2 regions of the Streptomyces sp. NPDC054842 genome follow, and region 2 is predicted to be linked to the other one. Evidence: riboswitches for the same ligand, from Rfam matches in the RefSeq annotation. Region 2 holds a riboswitch; the other holds the start of a gene.
The links. A riboswitch is a leader RNA that binds a small molecule or an ion and turns the genes downstream of it on or off. The one in region 2 is predicted to bind glycine.

Region 1: linked by a shared signal. The riboswitch ahead of gcvP (aminomethyl-transferring glycine dehydrogenase) and the one ahead of gcvT (glycine cleavage system aminomethyltransferase GcvT) in region 2 are both predicted to bind glycine.

The regions. Positions count from the first base shown of each region.
Region 1 covers NZ_JBSGZN010000056.1:37,383-44,072, reverse strand. The annotation lists gene ftsR (transcriptional regulator FtsR) at 1-186, shown strand, start outside; gene ACWGIS_RS31500 (bifunctional nuclease family protein) at 271-744, shown strand; gene ACWGIS_RS31495 (MerR family transcriptional regulator) at 960-1,592, shown strand; gene ACWGIS_RS31490 (DNA polymerase IV) at 1,681-3,204, shown strand; gene ACWGIS_RS31485 (PRC-barrel domain-containing protein) at 3,120-3,497, opposite strand; glycine riboswitch at 3,614-3,709, shown strand; gene gcvP (aminomethyl-transferring glycine dehydrogenase) at 3,893-6,690, shown strand, end outside.
Region 2 covers NZ_JBSGZN010000031.1:70,284-76,973, reverse strand. The annotation lists gene ACWGIS_RS23730 (L-serine ammonia-lyase) at 1-586, opposite strand, end outside; gene glyA (serine hydroxymethyltransferase) at 752-2,014, opposite strand; gene gcvH (glycine cleavage system protein GcvH) at 2,028-2,405, opposite strand; gene gcvT (glycine cleavage system aminomethyltransferase GcvT) at 2,542-3,660, opposite strand; glycine riboswitch at 3,695-3,807, opposite strand; glycine riboswitch at 3,808-3,906, opposite strand; gene ACWGIS_RS23710 (AAA family ATPase) at 4,104-4,772, shown strand; gene ACWGIS_RS23705 (enhanced serine sensitivity protein SseB) at 4,839-5,612, shown strand; gene ACWGIS_RS23700 (enhanced serine sensitivity protein SseB C-terminal domain-containing protein) at 5,817-6,614, shown strand.

The sequences.
Region 1 (6,690 bases), on a different contig from region 2:
CGCGCCATGAAGGCCGCCGCGGACCGCGAGGCCGGTCTCGTGGAGCAGGTGGTGGCCCCGCTGCGCCGCCACCGCAACCCGCAGACCAGGGCTCATGCCGAGGCCCGCGCGAAGGAGCTGGCGGGGCTCACGGTCAAGCTGCACGCGGCTCTGGTGCAGACGGCGCTGGGTGTCCGGCTGCCCTGAACGAGGGTGTTCGCCGGTGGCGGATCGTCCACCCGTTCTGTGCCCGACTACCCAAACGTCCCGAGCACGGCCTAGGGTTGCTGTGTGAACGAGCTCGATGTCGTAGGTGTCCGGGTCGAAATGCCCTCCAACCAACCGATCGTGCTCCTGCGCGAAGTGGGAGGCGACCGTTACCTCCCCATCTGGATCGGCCCGGGGGAGGCGACGGCGATCGCCTTCGCCCAGCAGGGCATGGCCCCCGCACGGCCGCTGACCCACGACCTGTTCAAGGACGTGCTGGAGGCCGTCGGCCAGGAGCTGACCGAAGTACGCATCACGGATCTGCGTGAGGGCGTCTTCTACGCGGAGCTGGTCTTCGCCAGCGGGGTCGAGGTGAGCGCCCGGCCGTCCGACGCCATAGCGCTCGCGCTGCGCACCGGGACGCCGATCTACGGCAGCGACGGGGTGCTCGACGACGCGGGGATCGCGATTCCGGACGAGCAGGAGGACGAGGTGGAGAAGTTCCGCGAGTTCCTCGACCAGATCTCCCCCGAGGACTTCGGGACCAACAGTCAGTGACGTCCCCGCGCCCGCGGATCCGACCGGCACATGCCGGAGGCCAGTGAGGCGTGTTACGGCCCGCGCGGAGAGCATTCGGCTAGCCTTTCCCCGCGGTGGGGCACGGGAAACCACTCCTAGGGTGATTATCACTCGGCGTGCCGAGTGTGGCGATCGTTGACGCACCCCTGGCGACTGCCTACCGTCGAGAAGGCAGTTCAAGGACGGAGGTCGGCGTGAGAAGCAGCGGCGACGGTACGGCTGGGGGTGCCCACGGACGCAGTCCGGGGGAGAGCGGCCCGTACCCGCTTCACGGCAACGCGGCCGGCCCCGCTCCACAGCGGCCGACAGCGGTGCCGGACGAAGAGGCGGTGTCCGAGGAGATCGGCTACCGCGGTCCCACGGCCTGTGCGGCGGCGGGCATCACCTACCGCCAGCTGGACTACTGGGCGCGCACCGGTCTCGTCGAGCCGAGCGTGAGACCGGCCCACGGATCGGGGACGCAGCGTCTCTACAGCTTCCGCGACGTGGTGGTCCTCAAGATCGTCAAGCGGTTCCTCGACACGGGGGTGTCGCTGCAGAACATCCGCACCGCGGTCCAGCACCTGCGCGAGCGGGGTTTCGCGGATCTGGAGCGGATGACGCTGATGAGCGACGGGGCGACGGTCTACGAGTGCTCCTCGCCCGACGAGGTCCACGCCCTGCTCCAGGGCGGCCAGGGGGTCTTCGGTATCGCGGTGGGGGTCGTCTGGCAGGACGTGGAGGGAGCGCTCTCCCAGCTGCACGGGGAGCGGGTCGACACCGGCGAGACCCTGATCGGGCAGAACCCCACCGACGAGCTGGCCCGGCGCCGCAACCGCGCCGTCTGACCCCGGTGGCGCCCACGTCTCACGTGCGGCGTCACGGGGGCACGCGGCCGGCAGGGCATTGTCAGTGGCGTAGGGCAGCATCGGACCTGTGAGAACCGCGCCCACGATCCTGCATCTCGACATGGATGCCTTCTTCGCCTCGGCGGAGCAGGCCGCCAAGCCGAGCCTGCGCGGCAAGGCCGTGGTGGTGGGTGGGCTCGGGGTGCGCGGCGTGGTCGCCACCGCCTCCTACGAGGCCCGCGTGTTCGGGGTGCACTCGGCGATGCCCATGGCGCAGGCACGCCGGCTGGCTCCGAACGCCGCTTACCTCGTACCGCGCTTCCAGCTCTACCGCGACGTCAGTGAGCAGGTCATGGGTCTGCTGCGTGAGCTGTCGCCGCTCGTGGAGCCGCTGAGCCTGGACGAGGCGTTCGTCGACCTGGAGGCCGGCGGGACGGCCTGGGACGAGACCTCGGCGCGGCTGGTGGGCGCGAAGCTGCGGGCCGACATACGGGCCGTCACGGGACTGACCGGCTCGGTCGGGCTCGCCGCCTCCAAGATGATCGCCAAGATCGCCTCCGAGCAGGCCAAGCCCGACGGGCTGGTGCTGATCGAGCCGGGGACCGAGCGCGCCCTGCTCGGGCCGATGTCGGTGCGGACCCTGCCCGGTGTGGGTCCCGCGACCGGCGACCACCTGCGGCGCGCCGGTATCACCACGGTCGAGGAGATCGCCGAGGCGGGCGAGGACGAGCTGGTGCGGCTGGTGGGCAAGGCCCACGGACACGGCCTGTACGCGATGGCCCTGGCGCACGACGAGCGGCCCGTGGTCGCCGAGCGCGAGTCCAAGTCGGTGTCGGTCGAGGACACCTATGAGGTCGACATCCACGACCGGCTGCGGGTCGCCGCGGAGGTCCAGCGGCTCGCCGACCGGTGCGTGGCGCGGCTGCGGAAGGCCGGGCGCTCGGGCCGGACCGTGGTGCTCAAGGTGCGGCGGTACGACTTCTCCACGCTGACCCGGTCCGAGACCCTGCGGGGGCCCACGGACGACCCCTCGGTGGTGCGCGAGGCCGCCGCCCGGCTGCTGGACTCGGTGGACACGACCGGCGGGGTCCGGCTGCTGGGCGTCGGCGTCACCGGCCTCGCCGACTACACGCAGGAGGACCTGTTCGCGCAGGCCCAGGCCGCCGCGGGCGAACTCCTGGCACAGGAGCAGGCCGAGGACGAGGGCGTGCGGGAGGCGGTCACGGAGGCGGAGGCGCCCGCCGAGCGGCGCTGGCCCGCTGGGCACGACGTGCGGCACGCCGAGTACGGGCACGGCTGGGTTCAGGGGAGCGGCCTCGGGCGGGTGACCGTGCGGTTCGAGACGCCGTACTCGCCGCCCGGGCGCGTCCGCACGTTCCGCACCGACGATCCCGCGCTGGAGCCGGCGGACCCGCTGCCCCTGGTCACGGCGGTCCCGGGGGCCGGCGGTGCGGCGGAGGGCGCGGGGACGGCGGCCGGGACAGCGGCGGTGACGGATGCGGAGGAGGGCGACGGGGGGCGGGGCGGTCAGGCCGGGCCGGGCTCTTCCGTGCCGGCGAGCCGGCCGAAGTCGCGGTCCGGAGGGACGGGCGACGCCAGGTCGAGCCCGTAGTGGTGGTAGAGCTGGAGTTCCTGCTCGGGGGAGAGGTGGCGGCCGACACCGAAATCGGGCGCGTCCTTGATGAGAGCGCGGTCGAAGGGCACCCGCAGGGTCCCCTCCACGACCTCGCTGGGCTCCAGCGGGACGAAGGCGTCCCGGCTGAACAGGCCCGTGCGTATGGCCGCCCACTCGGGCACTCCGGTGGCGTCGTCGAGATACACCTCGTCCACCGTGCCGATCCTGGTGCCCTTGCGGTCGAACGCCTTGCGGCCGATCAGGTTGCGCGGATCGATGTCGGTCTGCACGGTCCCTCCTCTTGGTCGCAAAACTCATCCGTAAGCACTACGAAAGAGCACATTCAGGAAGGCGGCCACTCGAAAGTCCGTGCGTTGTCCTCGCTGGTAGGCTGGCAGACGGCTGCTGACCCCGTGCGGGAGAGTCCTCCGGCGAGATCCGGAGGCGCCGAAGGAGCAAATCCTCCCCGGAATCTCTCAGGCACACGTACCGCTCGGACGAGGTCACTCTGGAAAGCAGGGCGGGTGCGTCGTCGGCTCCCGTCCTCACCGACGGTGAAAGCCGGTCCGTCCGCTGCTGGACGGCCCGGTGAAGCTCTCAGGTTGAGATGACAGAGGGGGAGGCCGTCGGGGTACCCGCGTCGTGGTACCCCCCGAAGGTCGTGTCAGACCAGGAGGCCTCCGCAATGACCGCCCATCGCATTCCGCTCTCCGAGCTCGAACAGGGCATCCCCTTCGAGCAGCGCCACATCGGGCCCGACCACGAGGCCCAGGCCAAGATGCTCGCGCAGGTCGGATACGGCTCGCTCGACGAGCTCACCGCCGCCGCGGTCCCGGACGTCATCAAGAACGCCGACGCGCTGGACCTCCCCGGCGCGCGCACCGAGGCCGAGGTCCTGGCCGAGCTGCGCTCCCTCGCGGACCGCAACCAGGTGCTCGACCCCATGATCGGCCTCGGGTACTACGGCACCTTCACGCCGCCGGTGATCCTGCGCAACGTCATGGAGAACCCGGCCTGGTACACCGCGTACACGCCGTACCAGCCGGAGATCTCGCAGGGCCGCCTGGAGGCGCTGCTCAACTTCCAGACCGTGGTCGCGGAGCTGACCGGCCTGCCGACGTCCGGCGCCTCGCTGCTGGACGAGGGGACCGCCGCCGCCGAGGCGATGGCGCTGTCCCGGCGGATGGGCAAGAACAAGAAGGGCCTCTTCCTGGTCGACGCGGACGCGCTGCCGCAGACCATCGCCGTCATCCGGACCCGCGCCGAGCCGACCGGCGTCGAGGTCGTGGTCGCCGACCTGAGCGAGGGCATCCCGGCCGACGTCGCGGGCCGCGACATCAACGGCGTGCTGCTGCAGTACCCGGGCGCCTCCGGTGCCGTACGCGACATCAAGCCCGTCATCGAGCAGGCGCACGAGCTCGGCGCCGTCGTGACGGTCGCCGCCGACCTGCTCGCCCTGACGCTGCTCACCGCGCCCGGCGACCTCGGCGCCGACATCGCCGTCGGCACCACCCAGCGATTCGGTGTGCCGATGGGCTTCGGCGGGCCGCACGCCGGTTACATGGCGGTCCGCGAGACCTTCGCGCGGAGCCTGCCGGGCCGCCTCGTGGGCGTCTCCGTGGACGCCGACGGGCACAAGGCGTACCGCCTCGCCCTGCAGACCCGCGAGCAGCACATCCGGCGTGAGAAGGCCACCAGCAACATCTGCACCGCGCAGGTGCTGCTCGCGGTGATGGCCGGCATGTACGCCGTCTACCACGGTCCCGAGGGCCTGCGGACGATCGCCCGCCGCACGCACCGGTACGCCACGGTCCTCGCCGCGGGCCTGGAGGCCGGCGGCGTCGAGATCGTCCACGGCGCCTACTTCGACACGCTGACCGCGCGGGTCCCCGGCCGGGCCGCCGCGGTCGTGGCCGCCGCCCGCGAGAACGGGGTCAACCTGCACCTCGTCGACGCCGACCACGTGTCGGTCGCCTGCGACGAGACCACCGGGCGCAAGCAGCTCGGCGCCGTGTGGACCGCCTTCGGCGTCGAGGGCGACATCGAGGCGCTGGACGTGTCGGCCGTCGACACCCTGCCCGAGGCGCTGCTGCGCACCGACGACTACCTGGCGCACCCGGTCTTCCACCAGTACCGCTCCGAGACCGCGATGCTGCGCTACCTGCGCAGGCTCTCGGACCGCGACTACGCGCTCGACCGCGGCATGATCCCGCTGGGCTCCTGCACGATGAAGCTCAACGCGACCACCGAGATGGAGCCGGTCACCTGGCCCGAGTTCGGCCAGCTGCACCCCTTCGCGCCCGCCGAGCAGGCGCAGGGCTACCTCACGCTCATCCGTGAGCTGGAGGAGCGGCTCGCCGAGGTCACGGGCTACGACAACGTGTCGCTGCAGCCCAACGCCGGTTCCCAGGGCGAGCTGGCGGGTCTGCTCGCGGTGCGCGGATACCACCGGGCCAACGGCGACGAGCAGCGCACCGTCTGCCTCATCCCGTCCTCCGCCCACGGCACCAACGCGGCCAGCGCCGTGATGGCCGGCATGAAGGTCGTCGTCGTGAAGACCGCCGGGGACGGCGAGATCGACGTCGAGGACCTGCGGGCCAAGATCGAGCGGTACCGCGACGAGCTGTCGGTGCTGATGATCACGTACCCCTCCACGCACGGCGTGTTCGAGGAGCACGTGGCCGACATCTGCGCCCAGGTCCACGAGGCGGGCGGCCAGGTCTACGTCGACGGCGCCAACCTGAACGCGCTGGTGGGTCTCGCCAAGCCGGGTCACTTCGGCGGCGACGTCTCGCACCTGAACCTGCACAAGACGTTCTGCATCCCGCACGGTGGCGGCGGTCCCGGCGTCGGCCCGGTCGGCGTGCGCGCCCACCTCGCGCCGTACCTGCCGAACCACCCGTTGCAGCCCGCGGCCGGTCCGAAGACGGGCGTCGGCCCGATCTCCGCGGCGCCCTGGGGCTCCGCCGGAATCCTGCCGATCTCCTGGGCGTACGTCCGGCTCATGGGCGGCGAGGGCCTCAAGCGGGCCACGCAGGTCGCGGTGCTGTCCGCGAACTACATCGCCAAGCGGCTGGAGCCGCACTACCCGGTGCTTTACACCGGTCCCGGCGGCCTCGTCGCGCACGAGTGCATCATCGACCTGCGCGCGCTGACCAAGGCGACCGGCGTCAGCGTGGACGACATCGCCAAGCGGCTGATCGACTACGGCTTCCACGCGCCGACCATGTCGTTCCCGGTCGCGGGGACGCTGATGATCGAGCCGACCGAGTCCGAGGACCTGGTGGAGCTGGACCGGTTCTGCGAGGCGATGATCGCCATCCGCGCCGAGATCGAGAAGGTCGGTTCGGGCGAGTGGCCGGCGGAGGACAACCCGCTGCGCGGGGCTCCGCACACGGCCGCGGCGCTGGGCGGCGACTGGGAGCACGCGTACAGCCGTGCCGAGGCGGTCTTCCCGGCCGGTGTCTCGGCGGCGGACAAGTA
Region 2 (6,690 bases):
TCAGCGCGGAGATCGACAGGCCGGTCTCCTTCGTCAGGCGCAGCAGCTCGTCGCCCGTGCGGAAGGGGTACTTCAGGACCGTGTCGTCCAGCTTGATCCGGTCCTCGCCCACCGCGTCCTCGTCGACGACGAAGCCGCCGCCGACCGAGTAGTAGGTCTTCGACAGCAGCTCCTCGCCGTCGGCGCCGAACGCCCACAGCGTCATGCCGTTGGCGTGGTACGGCAGGGCCTTGCGGCGGTGCAGGACCAGGTCGTCGTCGAAGGAGAAGGCGATCTCGTGCTCGCCCAGCAGGGCGAGCCGGCCGCCGGTGCGGATCGCGTCGACCCGGGCGTCGGCGCCCTCGACGTCGACCGTCCGCGGGGACGCGCCCTCCAGACCGAGCAGGACCGCCTTGGGGGTGCCGTGGCCGTGGCCGGTCGCGCCCAGGGAGCCGTACAGCTCGGCGCGTATCGCGACGGTCGGGGTCAGCAGGTCCTCGTTGCGCAGCCGCCGGGCGAACATGCGGGCCGCGCGCATCGGGCCCACGGTGTGGGAGCTGGACGGGCCGATGCCGATCGAGAACAGGTCGAAGACCGAGATGGCCACGGGGAACTCCTCAGGGTTTCGGCGGACGCCGTTGTCAGCCGGTGGTGCGGGGCGGTGCATGCGGCGGGGCACCGCGCTCGGTTTCCAGTGTGCGCGGTGCCCCGGACGTTCGTACGAGAGAAGACGCTGTCATGAAAAGACGCGTACGGCAAAAAAGCGTACGAACTACTTCAGGCCGGGGTACAGCGGGTGCTTGTCGGCCAGAGCGGACACCCGGGCCTTGAGCGACTCCGCGTCGTACGAGGGCTTGAGCGCCTCGGCGATGATGTCCGCGACCTCGGTGAAGTCCTCGGTCCCGAAGCCGCGGGTGGCGAGGGCGGGCGTGCCGATCCGCAGGCCCGAGGTCACCATGGGCGGGCGCGGGTCGTTCGGGACGGCGTTGCGGTTGACCGTGATGCCGACCTCGTGGAGACGGTCCTCGGCCTGCTGTCCGTCCAGCTCGCTGGCGCGCAGGTCGACCAGGACGAGGTGCACGTCCGTGCCGCCGGACAGGACGTCGACGCCGACGGCCTTGACGTCGTCCTGGACCAGGCGCTCGGCCAGGATCCGGGCGCCGTCCAGGGTGCGCTGCTGGCGCTCCTTGAAGTCCTCCGTGGCGGCCACCTTGAACGAGACGGCCTTGGCGGCGATCACGTGCTCCAGCGGTCCGCCCTGCTGACCGGGGAAGACGGCGGAGTTGATCTTCTTCGCCAGCTCGGCCGTGGAGAGGATCACGCCACCGCGGGGGCCGCCCAGCGTCTTGTGCGTGGTGGTCGTGACGACGTGGGCGTGCGGCACCGGGTTCGGGTGCAGGCCCGCCGCCACCAGTCCGGCGAAGTGCGCCATGTCGACCATCAGGTAAGCGCCGACCTCGTCCGCGATCCGGCGGAACGCGGCGAAGTCCAGCTGACGCGGGTACGCGGACCAGCCGGCCACGATCAGCTTCGGCTTCGACTCCTTGGCCAGCTTCTCGACCTCGGCCATGTCGACCTCGCCGGTGGCGTCGTCGACGTGGTAGGCGACCACGTTGTAGAGCTTGCCGGAGAAGTTGATCTTCATGCCGTGGGTCAGGTGCCCGCCGTGCGCGAGGTTCAGACCCATGATCGTGTCGCCCGGCTTGAGCAGCGCGAACATCGCGGCGGCGTTGGCCTGGGCACCGGAGTGCGGCTGGACGTTGGCGTGCTCGGCGCCGAAGAGCGCCTTCACACGGTCGATGGCGATCTGCTCGACCACGTCGACGTGCTCGCAGCCGCCGTAGTAGCGCCGGCCCGGGTAACCCTCGGCGTACTTGTTGGTGAGGACCGAGCCCTGGGCCTCCATGACCGCGACCGGAGCGAAGTTCTCCGAGGCGATCATCTCCAGGGTGGACTGCTGGCGGTGCAGCTCGGCGTCGACGGCGGCGGCGACGTCCGGGTCGAGTTCGTGAAGGGGCGTGTTCAGAAGCGACATCAGTCGGAAGTCCTTAGCCTGCGGTGAATTCGGTGTACTCGTCCGCGGAGAGCAGGTCGGCCGGCTCGTCCGTGACGCGCACCTTGAACAGCCAGCCGCCCTCGAAGGGGGCGGAGTTCACCAGGGACGGGTCGTCCACGACGTCCTGGTTGGTCTCGGTGATCTCGCCGGTGACCGGGGCGTAGAGGTCGCTGACCGACTTGGTCGACTCCAGCTCGCCGCAGGTCTCACCCGCGGTCACGGTGTCACCGACCTCCGGGAGCTGGACGAACACGACATCGCCGAGCGCGTTGGCCGCGTGCTCCGTGATGCCGACCGTCGAGACGCCGTCCTCGGCGCCCGACAGCCACTCGTGCTCCTTGCTGTAACGCAGCTGCTGGGGGTTGCTCATGGCCTGAATTCTCCTGTACGCGGGGGACTGCTGACGCAGCGGGGACGTGGATGAGCCGGGCGGACGTGCCCGGAGGTGTCCGGCGCCGTGACGGGGCGCCGGGGCCGGGATCAGCGGGGCGGCCCGGGGGCCAGTGTCACTTCTGGCGCTTGTAGAACGGCAGCGCCACGACCTCGTACGGTTCGTGGCTGCCCCGGATGTCGACCCCCACACCGGCGGTGCCGGGGGCGGCGTGCGCGGCGTCGACGTACGCCATCGCGATCGGCTTGCCGAGCGTGGGGGAGGGGGCACCGGAGGTGACCTCGCCGATCACCTCGCCGCCGGCGACGACGGAGTAGCCGGCGCGCGGCACCCGGCGGCCCTCGGCGACGAGCCCGACGAGCACGCGCGGCGGGTTGTCCGCGGCGCGGGAGGCCGCCTCGGTGAGCGCCTCGCGGCCGACGAAGTCGCCCTCCTTCTCGAACTTCACGACGCGCCCGAGCCCGGCGTCGAAGGGGGTGAGCGACGTCGTCAGCTCGTGCCCGTACAGCGGCATGCCCGCTTCCAGGCGCAGCGTGTCGCGGCAGGAGAGGCCGCAGGGGACGAGCCCCGCCGGGGCGCCCGCCTCGGTCAGCGCCTGCCACAGCTTCTCGGCGTCGGCCGGCGCCACGAACAGCTCGAAGCCGTCCTCGCCGGTGTAGCCGGTGCGCGCGATCAGCGCCGGGACGCCCGCGACGGTGCCCGGCAGACCCGCGTAGTACTTCAGGCCGTCGAGGTCGGCGTCGGTGAGCGACTTGAGGATCCCGGGGGACTCCGGGCCCTGCACGGCGATCAGCGCGTACGCGTCACGGTCGTCGCGCACCTCGGCGTCGAAACCGGCCACCCGCTCCGTCAGCGCGTCCAGCACCACCTGGGCGTTGGAGGCGTTCGCGACGACCATGTACTCCTGCTCCTGGAGCCGGTACACGATCAGGTCGTCGAGAATGCCGCCGTCCGCCCGGACGATCATGGTGTAGCGGGCGCGGCCGACACCGACCGAGCCGATGTTGCCGACGAGGGCGAAGTTCAGGAAGGCGGCGGCCTGCGGACCGGTGACCGTGATCTCGCCCATGTGGGAGAGGTCGAAGAGACCGGCCTTCGTGCGGACGGCGAGGTGCTCGTCGCGCTCGGAGCCGTAGCGCAGGGGCATGTCCCAGCCGGCGAAGTCGGTCATCGTCGCGCCCAGAGAGCGATGCAGGGCGTCGAGCGCGGTGTGACGGGGGGCGTTACTGCTCATCGGTGGGGCTCCCAAGGCATGACGGCGAGGTCGTTCCTCCCCATCTGTCATCGGAACCTGAGAGGTTCATCACGACCCGGCGAACCGGTGGTCCTGACTTGCACCTTGGGTGGAGCCACTGGTGAGCGGCCCGCTTTTCAGATGTGCCTCGCCCGCGCGGTAACGGGGCCTGAGAGATTCAAGGGAGGGACTTGCTCCTTCGGCGCCCGGGCAGGTGGTGCCCCGGGACTCTCCCGCGCGGATTCAAGCGGCCGGTATGCAGTTGGCGGGCACATCATTGCACGCATCCGTGAAACCCGGCAGGGGCGGCCCGTCCGGCCGCCCCCGGAAGACCTGTGACCGGTCTGTGGCAGGACGGGGACGGAAACGGGAGGCGCACCGCATTACCTTCTCTTTACACTCGACGGGGATGGGACTCCGGATCCAAGGGGAGGACGATCAGGGTGAACAGGACCACGGCGTACGCGACGAGTTCGGGCCTCGCACTGCCGGAAAAACCCGCAGTCCCGGCCCGGGAGGCGTGCGGGCCGCGGTCCGGGCCCGTCGTCCGCGACCTGCGCGAGCGCGCGGGACACAGCCCGCACGGGCTGTCCTTCGGCGCCACCGACCTGGTCGTGGTGACCGGTCTGCCCGGCAGCGGCAAGTCGACGCTGATGCGCCGGGCCGTGAGCGGCGCCCGCGTCGACTCCCAGGACACCCGCGACCGCTGGGACACCCGGCTCTCCCGCTTCCTGCCGTACACGCTCTACCGCCCCGTCGTCCGCGTCGCGCACTACGCCGGACTGCGCCGCGCGCTGCGCTCGGGAGCAGGCGTCGTCGTGCACGACTGCGGCACCCAGACCTGGGTGCGCCGCTGGCTCGCCCGCGAGGCCCGGCGCCGCGGCGGCACCCTGCACCTGCTGCTCCTGGACGTCCCGCCGGACGCCGCCCTGGACGGGCAGCGCGAGCGCGGCCGGGGGGTCTCGCGCTACGCCTTCCTGCGCCACCGCCGCGCCGCCGGCCGGCTGCTGCGCTCCGTCGAGAAGGGCGACCTGCCCGAGGGCTGCGGCTCGGCGGTCCTGATCGACCGGGCGGCGGCGGACGTGCTGCGCCGGATCGACTTCGGCGGCTGACCCCCGTACGCGCCCACCGGCTAGGGTTTCCAGCCGGAACAGCGGTTCACAGCAGGCGGTAGACAGATGGACTTCCCGGCACAGGCGCACCCGCACCCCCATCCGCACGGCGGATGGCCAGGCAACGAACTGGAGGAGGTGCTCTCCGCATCCCTCGGAGTCCCCGAGGCCGGTGCCCGGATCGTCGAGGTGCTCGGCCGCAGCTTCCTGTGGATCCCGCTGCCGAACGGCGGCGGCCCGCACAGCGGCCCCCTCGACCTCCCCACGATGGAGCTCGCGGGACAGGCGTACGTCCCGGTCTTCAGCTCGGAAGAGCAGTTCCGCCAGGTCGCCGGCGGGCACATGCCGTACACGATCGCGCCCGCCGTCGAGTTCGCGCGCGGCCTGCCCCCGCAGGTCGGCCTGGCCGTCAACCCCGACGGTGTGGTCGGCGTGCCGCTGCCGCCGCCCGCCGTCGCCGAACTGTGCCGCACCGGACGGACCCCGCTGGACGGTCCCGCCAGTGGTGGCCGGGTCCGGCTGTTCGAACCCGACTGGCAGGACGACCCGGTGGATTTCCTGTCCGCCGCCTCGACCGAGTTCGCGGCGACCGGCGTCGTGCTGACCGCCCGCCGCTGCCTGGCCAGCATCGAGGGCGGCGACCCGGTGATGTTCGTGGGCGTCGAGCTGTCCGACTGGGAGGGCCCCGCGCGCACCTACCCGCTGGACGCGCTCGGCCGGGCGCTCGGCCGGGTCCCGGTCGACCGGCCGGTGAACCTGGTCCTCCTCGACGTCGCCCAGGATCCGGTGGGCGAGTGGATGCGCGCCCAGGTGCGGCCCTTCTACCAGCGGGAGTACTGACCGGGCCGCCGCGGCCCGCGAACGGGCGCGGGACGCCACGCGAAACGGCGAAGCCGAGCGTCAAGTTCCTGTCAGGAACGCCGCTTAAGCTGGTTTCATGGCTCGGTCGAGGTGTTGACGTGCTCCCGGACGGGGAGGCCGTGCGAGCGCCCCGGGGGCAATGGGTGAGTTCATGATGATCTGTTCGCGAAGGGGCGGTTGAAGGTGAGCGCGTCGGGCACGGCCGCGGCCGGGCAGGTCGAGCACATGCTGCGCCAGGTGACGCCCGGGCGTTACGACGCCTACGAGGCGCTCCTCCGTGCGCTCGCGACCCCGTCGAACGGCCAGATCTGGATGCTGCTCTGGCACGGCCAGGCCGGCTCGCCGGACGCCCAGTACGGGAACATGGAGGTGGGCGGCTACGGCTACGCGCCCTGCGTGACCTCCGCCCAGGAACTGTCCGCCAGCGGCTGGAACCGGTCGTACGAGGTCGTGGACGGCCTCGACGTCGCCCGCACCCTCTACCCCGACCACTTCGGGCTCTGGCTCAACCCGCACGCCCCCGGCGGGGGCGTGGGCATCCCCTGGCTGGATCTGCGCCGGATCGCCACCGGCCTCGAACGCCAGCCCGCGGGACCGCTGCGGCTGTCCGAACCCGGCATCGAGATCCCGCAGTTCTACGCCCTCCTCACGCAGAACGCGCACCGCACGTCCGCCGTGCGGTCGCTGCGCCGCGCCTGGGTGCAGCCCGCGCTCGGGGCGCCGTACCTGGCCATCGGCCTCGACGTCTACGACACGTCACCGGCCGCCGTCGACTCGGTGCGGGCGATGATGCAGCAGTCCGTCGGCGCCGTCCCGGACGGGCTGCCCGTGTCCACCGTCGCGATGTCCGACGCCTACGACCCGGTCGCCCTGTGGCTGCGCGCGAACGCCCGGCCCTTCTACGACCGCGAGGCCCACGCGGCCCCCGCACCGGCCCCCGCGGCCGGCGGGTACGGCTACCCACAGCCACGGCCCTACTGACCCCGCGGACGCCGCGGAACCGCCGCCGCGCCCCGCTCCTCGGACCGGGACCCGGCGCTGACCAGCGCGCTCGAAA